2 regions of the Peterkaempfera bronchialis genome follow, and region 1 is predicted to be linked to the other one. Evidence: riboswitches for the same ligand, from Rfam matches in the RefSeq annotation. Region 1 holds a riboswitch; the other holds the start of a gene.
What was found. Region 1 has a riboswitch for cobalamin ahead of C7M71_RS25965 (hypothetical protein). Riboswitches for the same ligand answer to the same signal wherever they lie in the genome.
Positions count from the first base shown of each region.

Region 2: linked by a shared signal. The riboswitch ahead of C7M71_RS23935 (cobalamin biosynthesis protein) and the one ahead of C7M71_RS25965 (hypothetical protein) in region 1 are both predicted to bind cobalamin.

Region 1 covers NZ_CP031264.1:6,044,191-6,053,050, reverse strand. Annotated here, with positions in the region: gene C7M71_RS25975 (ABC transporter ATP-binding protein) at 1-652, shown strand, start outside; gene C7M71_RS25970 (hypothetical protein) at 709-951, shown strand; gene C7M71_RS25965 (hypothetical protein) at 957-1,310, opposite strand; cobalamin riboswitch at 1,432-1,631, opposite strand; gene C7M71_RS25960 (histidine phosphatase family protein) at 1,698-2,309, opposite strand; gene C7M71_RS25955 (CbtB domain-containing protein) at 2,637-2,861, shown strand; gene C7M71_RS25950 (CbtA family protein) at 2,876-3,646, shown strand; gene C7M71_RS25945 (alpha/beta hydrolase) at 3,778-4,752, opposite strand; gene C7M71_RS25935 (family 20 glycosylhydrolase) at 5,375-7,348, opposite strand; gene C7M71_RS25930 (alpha-amylase family protein) at 7,421-8,860, opposite strand, start outside.
Region 2 covers NZ_CP031264.1:5,414,425-5,423,284, forward strand. Annotated here, with positions in the region: gene cobN (cobaltochelatase subunit CobN) at 1-1,644, opposite strand, end outside; gene C7M71_RS23930 (cobyric acid synthase) at 1,728-3,233, opposite strand; gene C7M71_RS23935 (cobalamin biosynthesis protein) at 3,230-4,216, opposite strand; cobalamin riboswitch at 4,316-4,495, opposite strand; gene C7M71_RS23940 (hypothetical protein) at 4,579-4,815, opposite strand; gene C7M71_RS23945 (RHS repeat domain-containing protein) at 4,965-5,234, shown strand; gene C7M71_RS23950 (RHS repeat-associated core domain-containing protein) at 5,231-8,623, shown strand; gene C7M71_RS30800 (hypothetical protein) at 8,659-8,860, shown strand, end outside.

The DNA.
Region 1 (8,860 bases):
ACCCAGCTCCGGCGAGGTGCTGCTGGACGGCCGCAATATCCACACCGTCCCCACCAAGGAGGTCGCGGCCAAGCTCGGCATCCTCCCGCAGACCCCGGTGGCCCCCGACGGCATCCGCGTCGCCGACCTGGTCGGGCGCGGCCGCTACCCGCACCAGGGCTGGTTCCGCCGCTGGACCGAGCAGGATGACGACGCCGTCGCGGGGGCACTGGCCGCCACCGACACCCTGGAACTGGCCGAGCGCTCGGTGGACGAACTCTCCGGCGGCCAGCGGCAGCGGGTCTGGATCGCCGTCGCCCTCGCCCAGCACACCGACCTGCTGCTGCTGGACGAACCCACCACCTATCTGGACCTGCCGCACCAGGTGGAGGTGCTGGACCTGCTGACCGACCTCAACCGGCAGCGCGGCACCACCGTGGTCGCGGTCCTGCACGACCTCAACCTGGCCTGCCGCTACGGAGACCACCTCATCGCCATGAAGGACGGCAGGGTCGCCGCAGAGGGCACCCCGTCCGAGGTGGTCACCGAGGCCACCGTCCGCGAGATCTTCGGCATGGACTGCCGGATCGTCACCGACGAGGTCTCCCGGACCCCGCTGGTGCTGCCGATCGGCCGCCACCACATCCGGCAGGAAGCCGCGCAGACCGCCTGACCCCGCCCCAACCCGAGCCGCCGAGCCCCCAAGCCGCCGAGAAAGGCACCACCCCCGTGCACACCACCGCCCCCCGCATCCCCGCCGGCCCCGAGTTGGAGGCCCGCTTCGCCGAGATCGTGAACCAGCTCACCCGGCGCGGGCTGCTGGCCGGCGCCGGCGGGCTGGCCCTGACCGCGCTCCCCACCGTACGGGCCGGGCACGCCTACCCGATCAGCTGGAACGACGTGTGCAGCTACCGCTGGGCGCAGCGCGCCCTGCGCGACTTCGAGTCCCGGCTCAAGCAGTACGCCGCCTGACCCGTTCAGCCGGCGCCGGGCTCGGCGGCCGAGTGGCCGGGGGCGCCGCTGCGCTGCGGCGCCCGCATCCACTCCCGGACCGACTCCAGCAGCCCGCAGCCGGCGCACGGGGCCGCCGCATCGGCCGGTCCGTCGGCCGGTGCGTCGGCCGGGTGGCGGTGGTGGTCCGCCAACTGCGCCTCGGCCTCGGCCAGCAGGGCGACGGCGTCGGCCAGCTCGCGCCTGAGGACCTTGATCCGGGTGGCCTGGCCGCCCACCTGCCGTCGTGCGGCGGCCAGGGACTGGTAGTCCTCGGGGCTGAGGACCACGGCCGGCTTCCCGCCGAAGGTGATCCGGGGCGGTTCGGGGCGCCTGCTCACCGCTCGGCTCCGTTCGACGCGCGCTCGGGCGCGGGCCCTGCGGCAGGGGCGGCACAGGCGGGACGGGCGGCACAGGCAGGCAGGCTCATCTGCGGCGGTCTCTCCAGCACCTCGTGGATGGACGTCGTACGGTGCCGTGGCCGGTCTCCTGGCTGACGGGTCCGACGTCCGTGCACCGGCCTTCCCGGACGCCTCACGGCCTCCCGTGGCCTCCTCCCCCGGCGGGCGGGGGACGGTGGAGTACGGACTTCCCGATCACAGTGGCGAGGGCCGCTCCGGTATCGCACCGGCTTCCCGAGCACCACGGCGGGCCCACCCTATGGGCCGCGACGGAGCGCCTGCAAGGCTGCACAGCCGTGCAGATGTCCGTCGGCGGAGGGGGCTGGTTCAGCTGCCGAGCGGGGTGCCGCAGCGCAGGTTCCACCGGCCGTCGCGCCCGCTGAGTTCGGTGGCGGTGAGCGGGGGTACGTCCAGCCGCCAGAAGACCTGCGGCGGCGCCCCGAGGGCATGGACCAGCGCGGCGCGCACCACATCGGGCTCGGCGACGACCACCACCCGCCCGGAGCCCGCCTGCCCGGAGTCCGCCTGCCCAGAGCCCGCCAGCCCTGAGCCGGGCAGCGCGTCCAGCCAGCCGGCGACCCTGGTGTGCAGCTCCAGCAGGGACTCGCCGCCGTGCGGTGCGCAGGAGGGGTCCGAGAGCCACCCGGCGACCGCCTCCGGCTCGGCGGCCATCACCTCGTCCAGGCGGCGCCCCCGCCAGCGGCCCATCGCGCAGCCGCCCAGCGCGGGCACGGGTTCGGCCGCCAACCCCAGGGCCTCGGCGGTCTCCCGGCAGCGCGCCGTCGGGGAGGCGTAGCTCCGGCGGGCCGGGGGCAGGGTGCCGGCCGCCGTCCGCGCCCGGCGCAGCCCGGCCGCGTCCAGCGGGCCGCCGTCGTCGAACCGCGCCTCCCGCAGCGCGGCGCTGCCCGCCGCTGAGATGAAGATCACCCTGACGGTCATCGGACTGCCCTCCCACTCGCCCACAGGTGCACCAAACCCTCCAACTCGCCTGCCGCCAGGCCGATTCGGCCATGCGGTCCGGGACGGGGCGAGGTGCGGGCGCCCGTCCGCGCGCTCTTGGCCGGTCTGCCGGTTCGCGGTACCGTCGCGTCGATGTGACGACGGTGTGACGGAAGTCCGGTGAGAGGCCGGCACGGTCGCGCCACTGTATGCCGAGCAGGCACCGCTCTCCTCCACCCCGGGGAGGGCGGCGGCCTCCGGTGAGTCAGACCCGGCACCGTCGTCGTGCTCCAACGAGTGGGACGCGTGTTCCCAGAGGAGGCTGCCATGGCAGAGTCCGTTGTTCCCCCTGCCGTTTCCCCCGCCCAGCCCGGCATCGCCCCGATTCCGGTGCGAGCGATCCTGCCGTGGGCCGTGTTCTTCGGCGTCCTGATGCTGGTGCTGCTCTACTTCGTCGGCGCCGAGCAGGGCGCCACCTCCCTGATCTCCGGCGAGACCGTGCACGAGTGGGTGCACGACGGCCGCCATCTCCTCGGCTTCCCCTGCCACTGACCGGAGCCGAGCACATGAACTCCGCCCTCGCCAGAACCCTGCTCATCCGCGGCATGCTGGCCGGCCTCGCGGCCGGCGTGCTCGCCTTTGTCGCGGCGTACCTGCTCGGGGAGTCCCGGGTCGACGCCGCCATCGCCTTCGAGGAGTCCCACGCGCACGAGCACGAGCATGAGGTCGAACTCGTCAGCCGCACGCTCCAGTCGACCGCCGGGCTGGCCACCGGCGTCCTGATCTTCGGCGTCGCCATGGGCGGCATCGCCGCCCTGGCCTTCTGCTTCGCCCTGGGCAGGGTCGGCCGCTTCAGCCCCCGGGCGACTGCGGCGCTGCTGTCGTTCGCGGCGCTGGTCGCCGTCTACCTGGTGCCGTTCCTGAAGTACCCGGCCAACCCGCCGTCCGTCGGCGAACCCGACACCATCGGCAAGCGGACCGCGCTGTACTTCCTGATGATGCTGCTCAGCGTGCTGCTGGCGGTCGCCGCCGTGCTCCTCGGCCGCTACCTGGCGCCCCGGTGGGGCAACTGGTACGCCACCGTCGCGGCCGGCGCCGCGTTCGCGGTGGTCGTCGGCCTGGCGTACGCCCTGCTGCCGGCCGTCAACGAGGTGCCGGCGGACTTCTCGGCCACCCTGCTGTGGCAGTTCCGCATCGCGGCGCTCGCCATCCAGCTCACCCTGTGGACCGCGTTCGGCCTGCTCTTCGGCGAACTCGCCCAGCGGGCACTGGAGCCCAAGGCGTCCCGGGCCGCGACCCGGGCGGTGCCCTCGGGGACGGCCGCCGCCGCGCAGTGACGCGGCGAGGGCGGCGCCGTAGGACCGGTACCGCGTGCACCCGCCGGGGACGCCCGGCGGGTGCACGCGGTGCTGCGCCGTCAGCAGTGCTGCGCCGTCAGCTATGCAGCGCCGTCAGCCGCGCAGGGCCGTCAGCCGTGCAGGGCCCGCCGCAGGGCGTCCACGGTGAGTCGCCGGGCGACGCCGGCCGCCCGGGAGTCGCGCAGACTGTCGAGCATCAGGAAGTCGTGCACCATGCCCAGCACCCGGACGGCGGTGACCTCGACCCCGGCCTCGCGGAGCCTGGCGGCGTACGCCTCGCCCTCGTCCCGGAGCACATCGGCCTCGCCGGTGATCACCAGCGCCGGGGGCAGTCCGCTCAGCTGGTCAAGGGAGGCCCGCAGCGGTGAGGCATAGACCTCGGCACGCTGCGCCGGGTCGTCCGTGTACTGGTTCCAGAACCACATCATCCCGTCCCGGGTGAGGACGTAGCCGTCGGCGAACTGCCGGTACGAGGAGGTCCCGAAGTCGGCGTCGGTGACCGGGTACAGCAGCACCTGCGCCCGCAGCGGGACGCCGCCGCGCTCCTTGGCCATCAGCGCGAAGACGGCGGACATATTGCCGCCGACCGAGTCACCGCACACCGCGAGGCGGGAGGCGTCGAGACCGTGCCCGGCCCCCTCGGCGACGATCCACTGCCCCACCGCCCAGTTCTGCTCGATCTGGGTGGGGTATCTGGCCTCCGGCGCGCGGTCGTAGAGCGGGAAGACGACCGCCGCCTCGGCGCCGACGGCCAGTTCGCGCACCAGCCGGTCATGGGTGGTCTCGTCGCCGAAGACCCAGCCCGCGCCATGGAGGTAGAGCACCACCGGCAGCTGCCCGGAGGTGCCCGGGGGCCGGACGATCCGGGTGCGTACCGAGCCGGTGGGCCCGCCCTGGACGGTCACCCACTGCTCGTCGGCCTGGGGCTTGGCCACGTCGGCGCCCCGCTGGAGGTCGGCGAGGAGGTCGCGGCCCTGCTCGGGCTCCACCTCGTAGCTGCGCGGGTGCGGGGCGGTGGCATCCGCCAACTCCCTGGCGGCGGGCTCCAGGACGGGGCCCTGCGGAGGCGGCGGCGGCTCGGCCATGGGGGTCTCCTGTCCACGACGGTGCGGGGCGGGCACGGTGACGCACACCTCCGCCATCGTCACAGAGCGGGATGAATCGGCAACTCGGGGGCCCTGGGCGGGCCGCAGCGGGGGCGGCCGCTGCCCGGCGGGGTGCGGCACCACCCGTTCGCCGTAGTGCCGGGCGTGGCGTTCACTCGGTCGCCACAGTCGGGTGACCGGGCGGACATATGGGGTGATAAGCCGGGGTTCGTGCTCGTCCCACGAGCAGGAAAGAAGGTCACATGATGCGCACCAACAGGCTTGTCCGGCTTCTCGCCGTCGGTGCCGCCTCCAGCGTGCTGGCGGGCGGGATCGCGTTCACCTCGGCGACTGCGGCGTCGGCGGCACCGGCGTCCCCCACCGTGAGCACCCGTACCTCGCCACACCACCGCACGTGTGTGGCACGCCCCGGCCACTGGTCGAGGACCTGGCACAAGGCGTACCGCGACAGCAAGGGCCACCGCCACGCCGCCCACTGGACCAGAAGCTGGCGCGCTGCGACCCGGGTCTGTCGCTGATCCGTCAGCGCTTCCCGGTCGCACCGACCAAGGGGAGGGCCCGGTCCCCCGGGCCCTCCCCGTTCGCTGTGCCCGCGCCTCCGTCAGCGCGGCGGGCCGACGGTGACGGTGAACGGGGCCGACCGCCGGCCGAGCGGGGTGGTGACGGTCACCCTGCCGCTGAACGTCCCCGGGCGGGTGTACCGGTGGCCGGGGGCGGTGACGGTGAAGACGCCGCCGGCCGACAGGGCGCCGGCCGGCCATTCCTGGGTGACGGCTCCGGCCACGGGGGCGGAGCCGTCACCGAAGTCGATCAAGGCCGCGACCCGGTCCTGGGCGGCGCCCGGGGCGGTGAACCAGGCGATCCCGCCGGAGAGGGCGCCCGGCCCGGGGAGCGCCGAGTCCCCGGCCCTGACGTCGGTGGTCCACCGCACCCCGGGGGAGGGCCGGAAGTCGACGCCTTGCAGGGTCAGCCGGGTACCGAGCGGTGCCAGCCGAGCCGTGAAGTCCCGGACGTCCCGCCGGTCCTGCGGGGTCCAGCCGACCTCGGCGACCGACACCAGACGCGGATAACCGAGCCAGTCGGCCTGGTCGATGCCGCGCACCGTCTCGGACCAGAGCGCCGCCTCCACGCCGGCCACATCCGCCTCCCGGAGGCCGTCCCGGACCGGGTTCCAGTCGTAGGAGTGGTCGTAGTCGCAGCCGCCGCTGCATGCCCAGGAGAGCCCGATGGGGGTGTCGGCGGTGTACTTCTGGTCCAGGTAGGTGATGGCCGCCGGGGACATGATGACCTTGGCGCCCCGGGCCACCTGGGTGAGCACCGGTGCCATCGGGCCCTTCCAGTACTGGATGAGGGAGCCGGCCGGGAGGTCCGCTGCGGCGTACTCGTTCCAGCCGATGGCGGTCTTGCCCAGGCCGCCCACGATCGGCAGGGTCCGGCGGAGGTAGTCGAGGTAGTCGTCATGGCTGGTGACATGGGCCTCGTCGCCGCCGATGTGCAGATAGCGGCCGGGGGTGAGGGCGGCGAGCTGGGTGAGGACCGTCCGCAGGAACTCATAGGTGGTCGGCGAGCGGGTGTCCAGGGTGGAGTAGCCGACCTCGCCGGTGTCGTTCATCGGCTTGGCGACGCCGTCGGGGTTGAGCTGCGGGATCGACGCCAGGGCGGCGTTGGTGTGGCTGGGCCCGTCGATCTCCGGGACGACCGTGATGAAGCGCGATCCGGCGTAGGAGACGATGTCCCGGTAGTCGTCCTGGGTGTAGAAGCCCCGGCGGCCCGGCTCGGTGCCCAGCGGCTTGCCGTCGGTGCTCCGGACGTCGGCCCCACCCTTGGACCCGACCGAGGTCAGTGCGGTGTAGTCGAGGCCGGAGGGGTTCTCCGCCGGGGTGTCCACGGCGAGGCGCCACGCCTGGTCGTCGGTGAGGTGCAGATGCAGGGTGTTGACCTTGAACTGGGCGATCCCGTCCAGATAGTGCTTGACCTCGTCGACCGTCAGAAAGCTGCGGGCCACATCGAGCATCACCCCTCGGTAGCCGAAGCGCGGGTAGTCGGAGACCACCGCCGCCTGCGCGGTCCACGGCCCGTCCACCGGTCTCCGGCTCTCCACCCAGGCGGGCAGCAGCTGACGCAGCGTCTGGACGCCGTGGAAGAGGCCGGCCGGGCGGTCGGCACGCACCGTCGCGGTCTCGCCACCGGTGACAAGGGTGTACCCCTCGTCGGCGTGCCCGGCCGGTGCGCCGCCCGCTGCCACCTCCAGCACGATGTCACCGCTCTGCGGGGTGCCGGAGGTCACCGGGAGCCGGTAGCCGGTCGAGCGGCGCAGCAGCCCGGCCAGGTAGTCGCCGACCGGCCGGGCCGCGCCGGGTGCCACGATCCGGCTCGCGGCGCCGAGGGTGAACGGAGTGCCCCCGGTGGCCCGCGCGGCGACGGGCTTGGGCACCAGGCGGTCCACTCCGGGCGGCGGCGTGGCGGCCGGTTCGGCCGCCCCGGTCGCGGTGACCACGGCGAGCCCGTCCGCCGCCAGCAGGACGGCCGCCACTGCCGCGACGACGGCCGGCACCAGCCTGGGTCTGCTGCACATCTCCACACATCCCTTTCCCGGGGCGGGCCGCTGAGCGGGCCCGGAGCGGGGGCCGTACGGCATGGCTGCCGTTCAGCCCGTCGGTACGGCCTCGAAGACCGCGACCTCGTACGGCTTGAGGGTGACGGGGGCGGCGCGTCCCCGGGTGGCGTCGAACCCCTGGTGCAGGCCGTCCTTCTCGGTGAACCGGTAGCCGCCGCCGACGCCGGGCGGCAGTGCGAAGACGGCCTGCGGGTCGACCCGGAAGGTCTGCGGCACCCCGGAGGGGTTGCGTAGCATCAGCACCCCCCGGGAGGCGCCCGCCGCCGAACTCCAGGCCGCCGTGCCGTAGATCCCGCCGGTGGCGGCGTCCCCGCCGACCCAGTGCGCGTCGGCGAGCAGCGCCGCGTTGTTCCGGGCCCATCGGGCGTTGGCGGCGAGGGTGTCCCAGAACCAGTCGGCGCCGGGGACCGGCGGCCGTACCAGGGTGTTGCGGACGTAGAGCTCCTGGAGGGCGAGGCCCTGGGCGAAGTAGGAGCGGATGTCGGCCGAGACCGCCGCGCGCACCTCGGGCTTGGCGAGGTCGTGGTCGGCGCTGAACTGCGAGGTCCGGTCGGAGAAGATGATGCCGTGGTTGGACACTGCGGGGATCGGGAAGAGCGGGTTCTGCTCGGCGATGTTGCGGTAGGTCTGGGAGTCCCGGTAGCTGACGTAGCGCTGCTGCGGGGAGCCGGTGCCCGCCTGCGAGGCGTCGGCGCCGTCCCGCCAGACCGAGTCCACATACCAGAGCCAGTAGGGCGAGCCCCAGGTGCCGACGGTGGCGTTGATCCACACGTCCGGGCGGTGGTCGCGCATCTCCCGGGTCAGGTCGAGCAGTGCCTGGTAGTCGGCGAGGTGGGCGGCGTCGGGGCCGCTCCGGTAGAGGCCGCCGCCGATGCCGTCGATCTTGAAGCCCCGGACTCCCTGACGGTCCATCATGTCGAAGGCCACGGAGCGGAAGCGGTCGGCGTAGCGGGGGTCCGCGAGGGTGAACGCGGTGCCGCCTTCGGTCCGGTAGCGCTGGTCGGCGGGCTTGGCCGCGTTGAGCCGCAGGCGGCGGGTGGCGCTCTCGCCGTAGCCGCCGAAGGGGGACATCCAGACCGAGAGCGAGGCGCCGTAGCGCGCGGCGGCGGCCCGCTGCGGTGCGAACCCGGTGGGGAACTGAACCGGGTCGAACGACCAGACGTCCAGCCGGGACTCGTCGGCCTGCCGGGGCGCCCGCAGGTAGTCCCAGCCGTCGTCCACCCAGAAGGTGTCGACCGTGGCGCCGCGCCGGGTCAGCTCGGAGCCGAAGAGGTCGATCGAGGAGGTGAGGTCGGCGCCGTCGATCACCAGGCCCGGGGGCTTGAGGTCCAGCCAGCTCTGGTAGTGCAGAAAGGTGCGGCGGCTCTGCGCGCGCTCCCGTTCCACGTAGTACGCGAAGGAGCGGCGCAGCTGGCCGGGCGGTGAGACGCCGATCGAGGCGGTGTACGCATAGGTCCTCCCCGGGGCCAG
Region 2 (8,860 bases), 630 kb from region 1:
GATGAACGGGTAGATCAGCGGCAGGTCGCCCAGCACCGCGTCCGGGGCGCACTCGGCGGAGAGGCCGAGGCCCTTGCCGGGCAGCCACTCCATGGTGCCGTGCTTGCCCAGGTGGACGATGGCGTCGGCGCCGAAGCCGCCCTCCGACTGCGCGGCCTCCAGCCAGCGGTAGGCCGCCATGTAGTGGTGCGAGGGCGGCAGGTCGGGGTCGTGGTAGATGGCGATCGGGTTCTCGCCGAAGCCGCGCGGCGGCTGGATCATGATGACCACGCTGCCGAACCGGAGCGAGGCCAGCACGATCTCGTCGCCGTCCACATAGAGGCCGCCGGGCGGCTCACCCCAGTGCTCGCGCATCGACTCCCGCAGTCCGGGCTCCAGCGCCTCGAACCACCGCCGGTAGTCGGCCAGCGGCACCCGCGCCGGGGCGGCCCGCAGCTGGTCCTCGGTCAGCCACTCCACATCGTGGCCGCCGGCCGCGATCAGCCGGTGGATCAGCTCGTCGCCGTTGTCCGGGTAGCCGTCCACGGCGTAGCCCGCCGCACGCAGCGCGTCCAGCAGCCGCACCGCCGAGGCGGGCGTGTCCAGGCCGACCGCGTTGCCGACCCGGGAGTGCTTGGTGGGATAGGCCGTGAACATCAGGCAGACCCGCTTGTCCGCGTTGGCCTTGTGCTTCAGCGCCGCGTACCGCACCGCGATCCCGGCCACCCGCGCCGCCCGCTCCGGGTCGGCGACATAGACCGGCACATCGTCCGCACCGGTCTCCTTGAAGGAGAACGGCACCGAGACGATCCGGCCGTCGAACTCCGGGATCGCCACCTGCATCGCCGCGTCCATCGGCGACAGCGCCGCGTCCGACTCCAGCCAGGCGGCCCGGCTGCCGGTCAGGCAGAGGCCCTGGATCACCGGCACATCCAGCTCGGCCAGCGCGCCCACGTCCCAGGTCTCGTCCTCGCCGCCCGCCGACGCCTCGGCCGCCACCGTGCCGCCCGCCGCCAGCACGGTGGCCACAACCGCGTCGCAGTTCCCCAGCAGCTCGTACAGCCCGGCGTCGGCTCCCCGCAGCGAACCGCAGTAGACCGGCAGCGCATTGCCGCCCTTGGCCTCCACCGCATCGCAGAGCACATCCACAAAGGCGGTGTTGCCGGACAGCTCATGCGCCCGGTAGAAGAGCACGCCCACCGTGGGCCGCCCCTCCCGCTGCTCGCGCCCGCCGTGCACGCCGAACTGCGGCATCGGCTGCGGCGGCGCGAATCCCTCACCGGTCAGCAGCACGGTGTCGGAGAGGAACCGGGTCAGCTCGGCGAGGTTCTCCGGGCCGCCCTCGACCAGGTACGCCAGCGACTCGGCGACCACACCGGCGGGCAGCGAGGAGAGCGCCATCAACTCGGCGTCGGGTACGGCCTCGCCGCCCAGCAGCACGGTCGGCACCCCGGAGGCGGCGATGACGGCCAGCCCGTCCTCCCACGCCCGCTTGCCGCCGAGCAGCCGCACCACGGCCACATCGGCGCCGTCCAGCAGCGACGGCAGCTCCTCGGCGGCATCGACCCGGGTCGGGTTGCCGATCCGGTAGGGGGCGCCGGAGGCGCGGGCCGCCAGCAGGTCGGTGTCCGCAGTGGACAGCAGCAGCACGGTGGCGCCGGGCATGGGGGTCTCTCCTGGTTCTCGGTTCACGGCGGGGGCGGTCTCGCGGCGGGGACGGGGGCTCGGGCTCACGGCGGGGCCGGGGCTCACGGCGCACCCGGGGGGAGGAACGGCGGCCCGTCGGCGGGCACGCCGTCCTCGATCAGCCGCCAGAGCGCGGCCGTGTCGGCGTGCTGCTCGATCAGGTCGCCGAGCCGGTCGAGCCGCTGCTCGCGGGCGTCGGCGAAGCAGCTGTCGGGGGCGGGGGCGAAGGCCCGCCCGGCGAGCCGGGCGACCTCGGCCAGGAAGGCACGGCGGAAGGCGTCGTTCTCCAGCGCGCCATGCCAGGTGGTGCCCCAGACGGCGCCGCTCCGGCAGCCGTCCAGGAACGGTTCGCCGCCTTCCAGCGCCACCACGCCGTGGTGGATCTCGTATGCCTCCACCCGCTCCCCGTACGCCTCGCCGACCGGTCGGCCAAGGGTCTTCTCCCGGGCGAACTCCACCCGGACCGGCAGCAGGCCCAGCCCCGGCACCCGCCCGGCGCCGGACTCGACCTCGTCCACGATCAGCCGCGACAGCATCTGGAAGCCGCCGCAGACGCCCAGCACCGGCCGTCCCGCCGCCGCCCGTCCGCTGATCGCGTCGGCCAGCCCGCGCTCCCGCAGCCAGGCCAGGTCGGCCACGGTGGCCCGGGTGCCGGGCAGCACCACCAGGTCGGCGTCGGCGACCTCCTCGGGCCGGGAGGCCCAGCGCACCAGTACGCCCGGTTCCTGCGCCAGGGCGTCCAGGTCGGTGAAGTTGGAGAGCCGGGGCAGCCGCACCACCGCGACCCGCAGCACCTCGGCGCCGTACGGGGCGGCAGTGCCCGCGCCGCCCCGGTCCACGGCGGTGTCCAGGTCGAGCGAGTCCTCGGCGTCCAGCCAGAGCCCGGAGAGCATCGGCAGCACCCCGAGGACCTGGCGTGACGTCAGCTTCTCCAGCATCTCCAGCCCCGGCTGGAGCAGCCGGGCGTCGCCGCGGAACTTGTTGACCAGCCAGCCCGCCACATGCCGCTGGTCCTCGGCGGAGAGCAGCGCCAGCGTCCCGTACATCGAGGCGAAGACCCCGCCCCGGTCGATGTCGCCGACCACCACCACGGGCAGCCCGGCGGCGGTGGCCAGGCCCATGTTGGCGATGTCGCGGTCCCGCAGATTGATCTCGGTGGGGGAGCCGGCGCCCTCGCAGACCACCACATCGAAGCGGCGCCGCAGGTCGGCCAGGCACTCCAGGGACCGCTCCAGCAGCACCGGCTTGCGCTCCCGGTAGTCCAGCGCGCCCACCTCGGCCACCGGGCGGCCCAGCAGCACCACCTGGCTGCGGCCGTCGCCGCCCGGCTTGAGCAGCACCGGGTTCATCGCCGCCTCCGGCTCCACCCGGGCGGCGGCGGCCTGCATCGCCTGGGCGCGGCCGATCTCGGCGCCGTCGGCGGTGACCATGGAGTTGAGCGACATGTTCTGCGCCTTGAACGGCGCCACCTTCACGCCCTGCCGGGCCAGCCAGCGGCAGATCCCCGCCGTGACCACGCTCTTGCCCGCGTCCGAGGTCGTCCCCGCGACCAGCAGCGCCCCGCTCACGCCCCCGCCCCCTTCCGGGTGCCCGTGCTCCGCAGTGTCCCCGTACTCCGCAGTCGGCCGACCGCCCACCGGGCGGCCACCGTCGTCCCCAGCGCCAGCAGGCCGACCCGGCGGGAGAGCCGGCAGGCCCGCTCGATGTCCCCGACCGCCACCGGCCGCAGCTCGGCGCCCAGCACCGGGCGGTGCTCCACCCGGCTGCCGTACGCCAGCGTCCCGCCCAGCCGCACGCCCAGCGCACCCGCGAAGGCGGACTCGGCCTGCCCGGCGTTGGGGCTGGGGTGCGCCGAGCCGTCGCGCCGCCACACCCGCCAGGCCCGGCCCGGCTCGGGCGCGGCGGCGACGGTCAGCAGCGCGGTCAGCCGGGCGCCGGGCCAGCCCGCCGCGTCGTCCAGCCGGGCGGAGGCCCAGCCGAAGCGCAGCTGGCGCGGGGAGCGGTGGCCCACCATGGCGTCCAGGGTGTTCACCGCGCGGAAGGCCAGCAGACCGGGCGTGCCCGCGAGCGCGCCCCAGGTGAGGGCGTTGACCACGGCATCGGCGGTGTTCTCGGCGACCGACTCCACCACCGCCCGGGCCAGCCCGTCGCGGTCCAGATGGCGCGGGTCACGCCCGCACAGGTGCGGCAGCCGGGCCCGCGCGGCGTCCAGGTCATCGGCCTGGAGGGCGGCGGCGACGGTGCGGGCCTCCCGGGTCAGCGAGGTGCCGCCGAGTACGGTCCAGACAGCCCCGGCGGCCAGCAGCGCCCGCGCGGACGCCGAACGGCCCACCGTGCGCTCGGCCGCCACCGCCCCGGCGGCGACCCCGCCCACGCAGAGCGCGGTGAAGGCGGCCCCGGCTCCCCGGTGGTCACGCCAGAGCCGCCGCTCCAGCGCGGCGGCGGCCGAACCGAAGGCGGCGACCGGATGACCCCGGCGGGGGTCGGCGAGCAGGGCGTCCACGGCATACCCGGCGACGGCACCCACCGCGAAGGCGGTGTGCGTGCGCACGCCGGTCAGCCGCTGCGACGAGCGGTCGTGGACCCCGAAGGTCGGCCTGCGAACCGGGCAGCCTGCATGGCGTGCGTGTCCTCACTCAGGGTCCGCGCCCTGGATCGACGAGCGGAGGCGAGAGTCTCCTGGCTCCCGGATCGGCACACCCCCGGGCCTTCCAGCGGCCGTGCTTCCGGCTGCCGTGACCATCGGTCGAGGGTGCTCCCCGGTGACAGTGGCGGGACCGCGCCGGATTCGCACCGGCTTCCTCTCCATGCCTCCGTATTGGCGCAAAGATCCCACCACGCCCCAGGTCGCAGCGTCAATACAGCCCTGGGAGCGATGCGTCACAGGACGCTCGCAGGGTGCTCGGGGGGCGCTCAGGCGGCCGACCGTGCCCGGTGCCGGGCCCGGCCGCGCGCCGCCGTGACCCGGGCGAGCCGGCGCACCGCGAGATCCTGCGGCTGCTCCACCGGCTCCACTTCCACTGCCTCCGCCACCACTGCCTCCGCCACCTCGCCCGCCTGCGGGCCGAACACCCGGTCCTCCAGCCAGGACATGCCCAGGATGAGCAGCAGCAGCACGGGCGGGACCAGCAGGCCGACGAGCATGATCATGGAAACCGCCTGGGCTCGGGCACGGACGCGGCGGCTGGTCCTGCGCCGCCATGGGGCATCGGCCGTCCGGATGGGGAATACGCGCCTCAGCAGCACGGCCTTCTCTGCGGCTTGCCGCCCTCGCCCGGTCCAAACCCGCCCCACCCCGGGTGCCGTCGACTTGCCGCACCACCACGACGACCTACACCGCGGCCACGACCTCGGCCGCGGACACCGGCTATGCGCCCGCGTACCTGCTCGCATCGACGGTCACCCCCAGCGGGGCACGGCAGTCGTACACCTACAACCACAACGGCGATGTGGCGCGGATCGTCGACCCCAACGGCGGCACCGTCACCTTCAGCTATGACAACCTCGGCCGGCTGCTGACCAAACGACGCAGACCACCAGCTACGGCTACGACATCTACGGGAACATGATCCGGGAGGTCGACCCGGCCGGTGGGGAGACCGACTACACCTTCGACCTCGACGGCCGCCAGCTGACCACCACCCAGCCGAAGTACACCTACGACGCCGCCGGGAACATGGTCCGCCAGGTCACCAACAACGGTGCGACCACCACCACCTACACGGTGGACGCCGCCTCGCGGACCACTGCCACCACGCTGGACCCGGCCAACCTGGCCCGGACCACCAAGGTCTCCTACGACCCGGACGACCACGTGGTGATGAGCGTCCACACCGGAGCCTCGGGCACGCCGGAGACCACCACCGCCACCTATGACGCGCTGGGCAACCCCGGCTCCACCACCGTCCACGACGGCTCCACCGCCCCGGTGGGCCGCTGGAAGCTCGGCGAGACCGGCGGCGCCGAAGCGGCCGACTCCTCCGGCTCCCACCGCACCGCGACCGTGAACGGCGGCGTGACCTGGTCCACCGACCACGGCGGCAGCGCCGCGTTCAACGGGACCGACGCCGCGATCAGCACGGACGGCCCGGTGGTCGACACCACCGGAAGCTTCACCGTGTCGGCGTGGGTGAAGGTGAACGGGACCGCACACAACTACACCGCCGTAGCGCAGGACGCCTCCTGGCACTCGGGCTTCTACCTCGGCTATGCGTCGAGCCAGAACAGCTACGGCACCGGAAAGGCCACCCGCAGCCTCGGGTACGACGCCCTGCACCGGCTGACCAGCGACGTACTGACCAACCCCGGCGGGTCGACCGAGGCGTCCATCAGCTACGGCTACGACCTCAACGACAACGAGACCTCGAAGACCACCACCGGCGTCGTCGGCGCCGCCGCCCACACCTACACCTACGACTGGGCCGACCGGCTCACCTCCTGGAACAACGGCACCGCCACCACCGGCTACAGCTACGACGCCTCCGGCAACCGCACCCGCGTCGGCTGCGACACCTACACCTATGACGCCCGCAACGAGCTGACCTCGGACGGGCACAACAGCTACGCCTACACCCCGCGCGGCACCCTGCGCACCACCACCAGTGAACTCGGCAGCGCCACCACGACCGCAGCCGACGCCTTCAACCGCGTGATCAGCCAGGGCGGCCAGAGCTACGCCTACGACGGTCTGGACCGGGTGGTCACCGCAGGCACCGGACTCGACCAGCAGACGTTCTCCTACACCGGCGTCGGCAACGACCTCGCCTCCGACGGCGGGGCCAGCTACGGCCGCGACCCCGAGGGCGGGCTGGTCGGGGTGCGGACCGGAGGCGTCGCGGTACTGGCGATGACCGATCTGCATGACGACGTGGTCGCGCAGTTCACCGACTCCGGCGCCGCACTGACCGGCTCGACCACCTACGACCCGTTCGGCAAGGTCACCGCGACCAGCGGAATGCTCGGCCACCTGGGATACCAGTCCGAGTGGACCGACCCGGACACCAACCAGGTCGACATGGCCGCCCGCTGGTACAACCCCAGCATCGGCCAGTTCACCAGCCGCGACACCGTCGGCCTCAACCCGGTCCCCGCCTCCGTCCATGCCGACCGGTTCGCCTACGCCGACGACAACCCGCTCACCGGCACCGACCCGACCGGCCACTGGAGCCTGATGGGCTCCCTCAAGTCGGCGGCCCATACGGTCACCCACGCAGCCAGCTCGGCCTACCACGCCACCGTCAGCTATGCGACCAGCTATGCCACCGCGACCTACTACGACGCGGTCAACTTCGCCCGGCAGGAGTACCACGCTGCCAAGCAGGTGGCCAAGAAGGTCGTCAAGAAGGCCGTCCACACCGCCAAGCACGTCGCGAAGAAGGCCGTCCGCAGGATCAATGACGCGCGGGTCTATGTCGTCCACCATGTGCAGCACGTCTACCACCGCGCACGACAGGTCGCGCATCACGCCGTCGCCCGTGTCAAACACATAGCCCACGCCGCCGTTCGCACCGTCAAACACGGCGCCAAGGCCGTCGCCCGCACGGTGAAGAAGGCCGGCAAGGCGGTCGTGAAGTTCGCCAAGAAGCACCCGGTGCTGGCGAGCACCGTGGTGGGCCTGGCGACCTACGCCGCATGTGCCGCAGCCACCGGGGGAGCCGGAGTCGTCGCCTGCGGAGCGGTCGCCGGCGCGGCCAGCAGCGCGATCTCCTACGCCCTCGCCCCGGGCAAGCACACGCTAGGCGGGCTCGCCACCGCGGCAGTCGAAGGCGCGGCCATCGGCCTGGCCGGCGGCGCGGTGGGCGGCGCGGTGGACGGCGCGATCAGCGCCGGCGTACAGACGGCGGTCAAGAGCGCGCTCGGCCAGGGGGTGGTCAGCAGCGTCGTCAGCGGAGCGGTCCGCGGCGCCGTGGGCGGCGCCGCCGGTGGCGCCGCAGCCAATGCGACCGACTACTCGCTCAACTGCGCCGGGGGCGCGGAGTGCAGCGCGGGAGGCGCGGTCAAGGCCATCGCCTCCGGTGCCGCGACCGGAGCGGCCATGGGAGGCGTCCTCGGCGCCGCCGGTGGGCTCGGCAAGCGCGCAGGCTGCGGGGGTCCCCACAGCTTCAGCGCCGCCACCCCCGTCCTGCTCGCCGCCGGCCACACCAAGCCGATCAGCCAGATCCAGGTCGGCGACCTCATCCTCAACGCCGCACCGGGCAACAAGAAGAACGAAACCCACCACGTCGACGCCGTGATCGTCACCAAGACCGACCACGACTTCGTCGACGTCACCATCGCCACCGAGTCCGGCCCCAAGACCATCCAGACCACCCGGCACCACCAGTTCTACGACGCCACCACCGACACCTGGACCCAGGCCGCCGACCTCAAGCCCCACCACAAACTCCAGAACGCCTCCTCCACCACCACCGAGATCCTCAACGTCCACTCCTACACCGCCACCCGCACCACCTACGACCTCACCATCGACGGCCTCCACACGTACTATGTCCTGGCTGGTTCGACACCGATCTTGGTGCACAATACGGACGGCCCGTCTAATTTGTGCACGATTTCCGGCCATGGCCATGTTCAGTCCCGAGTGGATGATCTGACGGATTCGGCTGGAGCGGGTGCTGGGTTCAGGACAATGGGCGGACTTCATGCCGATGTCCCTGGAGTGAATGGCGGGCTCGACTTCTACGCCGTTGGTGCACGGGCTGATATGACGCCAGCACAATTTGGAGAGCTTCCCGACCTTGGACATACGGAATTTGGATTCCGCGTTCCGCAGCCAGCTAAGTTGGTGACACGGGATAACCTCTGGCATGCCGAAGTGAAGCTATTCAATGAGGTGGCGGGAGGGTTGCAATTGCAGCCAAGATTCATGGTGGTCAGCCGACCAATCTGTCCTGCCTGTGAGGACTTCCTCACTCGGAGAGGTGCTACCTTGACATCTGCCACCACAGCGGAGTGGTAGTACGCGAGCCGTGAGTCACCTGGAAGGAGGCTTCGATGCCTGAGTCATCACTCGGCACTGTGCTGGACGGTGCGGATTCTAGAGCGCTGAGCTGCGTTGCAGCGTTGAGAATCGGTGGTGGGCTATACATCCTTGCTGACGCTGACGGGAGAGGGGACCTCTACTATCAGGCGGATGCTGGTGTGCGCGCTGGACTGAGGTCGTGCGAAGGTCGACACCTGAACGCTGATGTGGTCC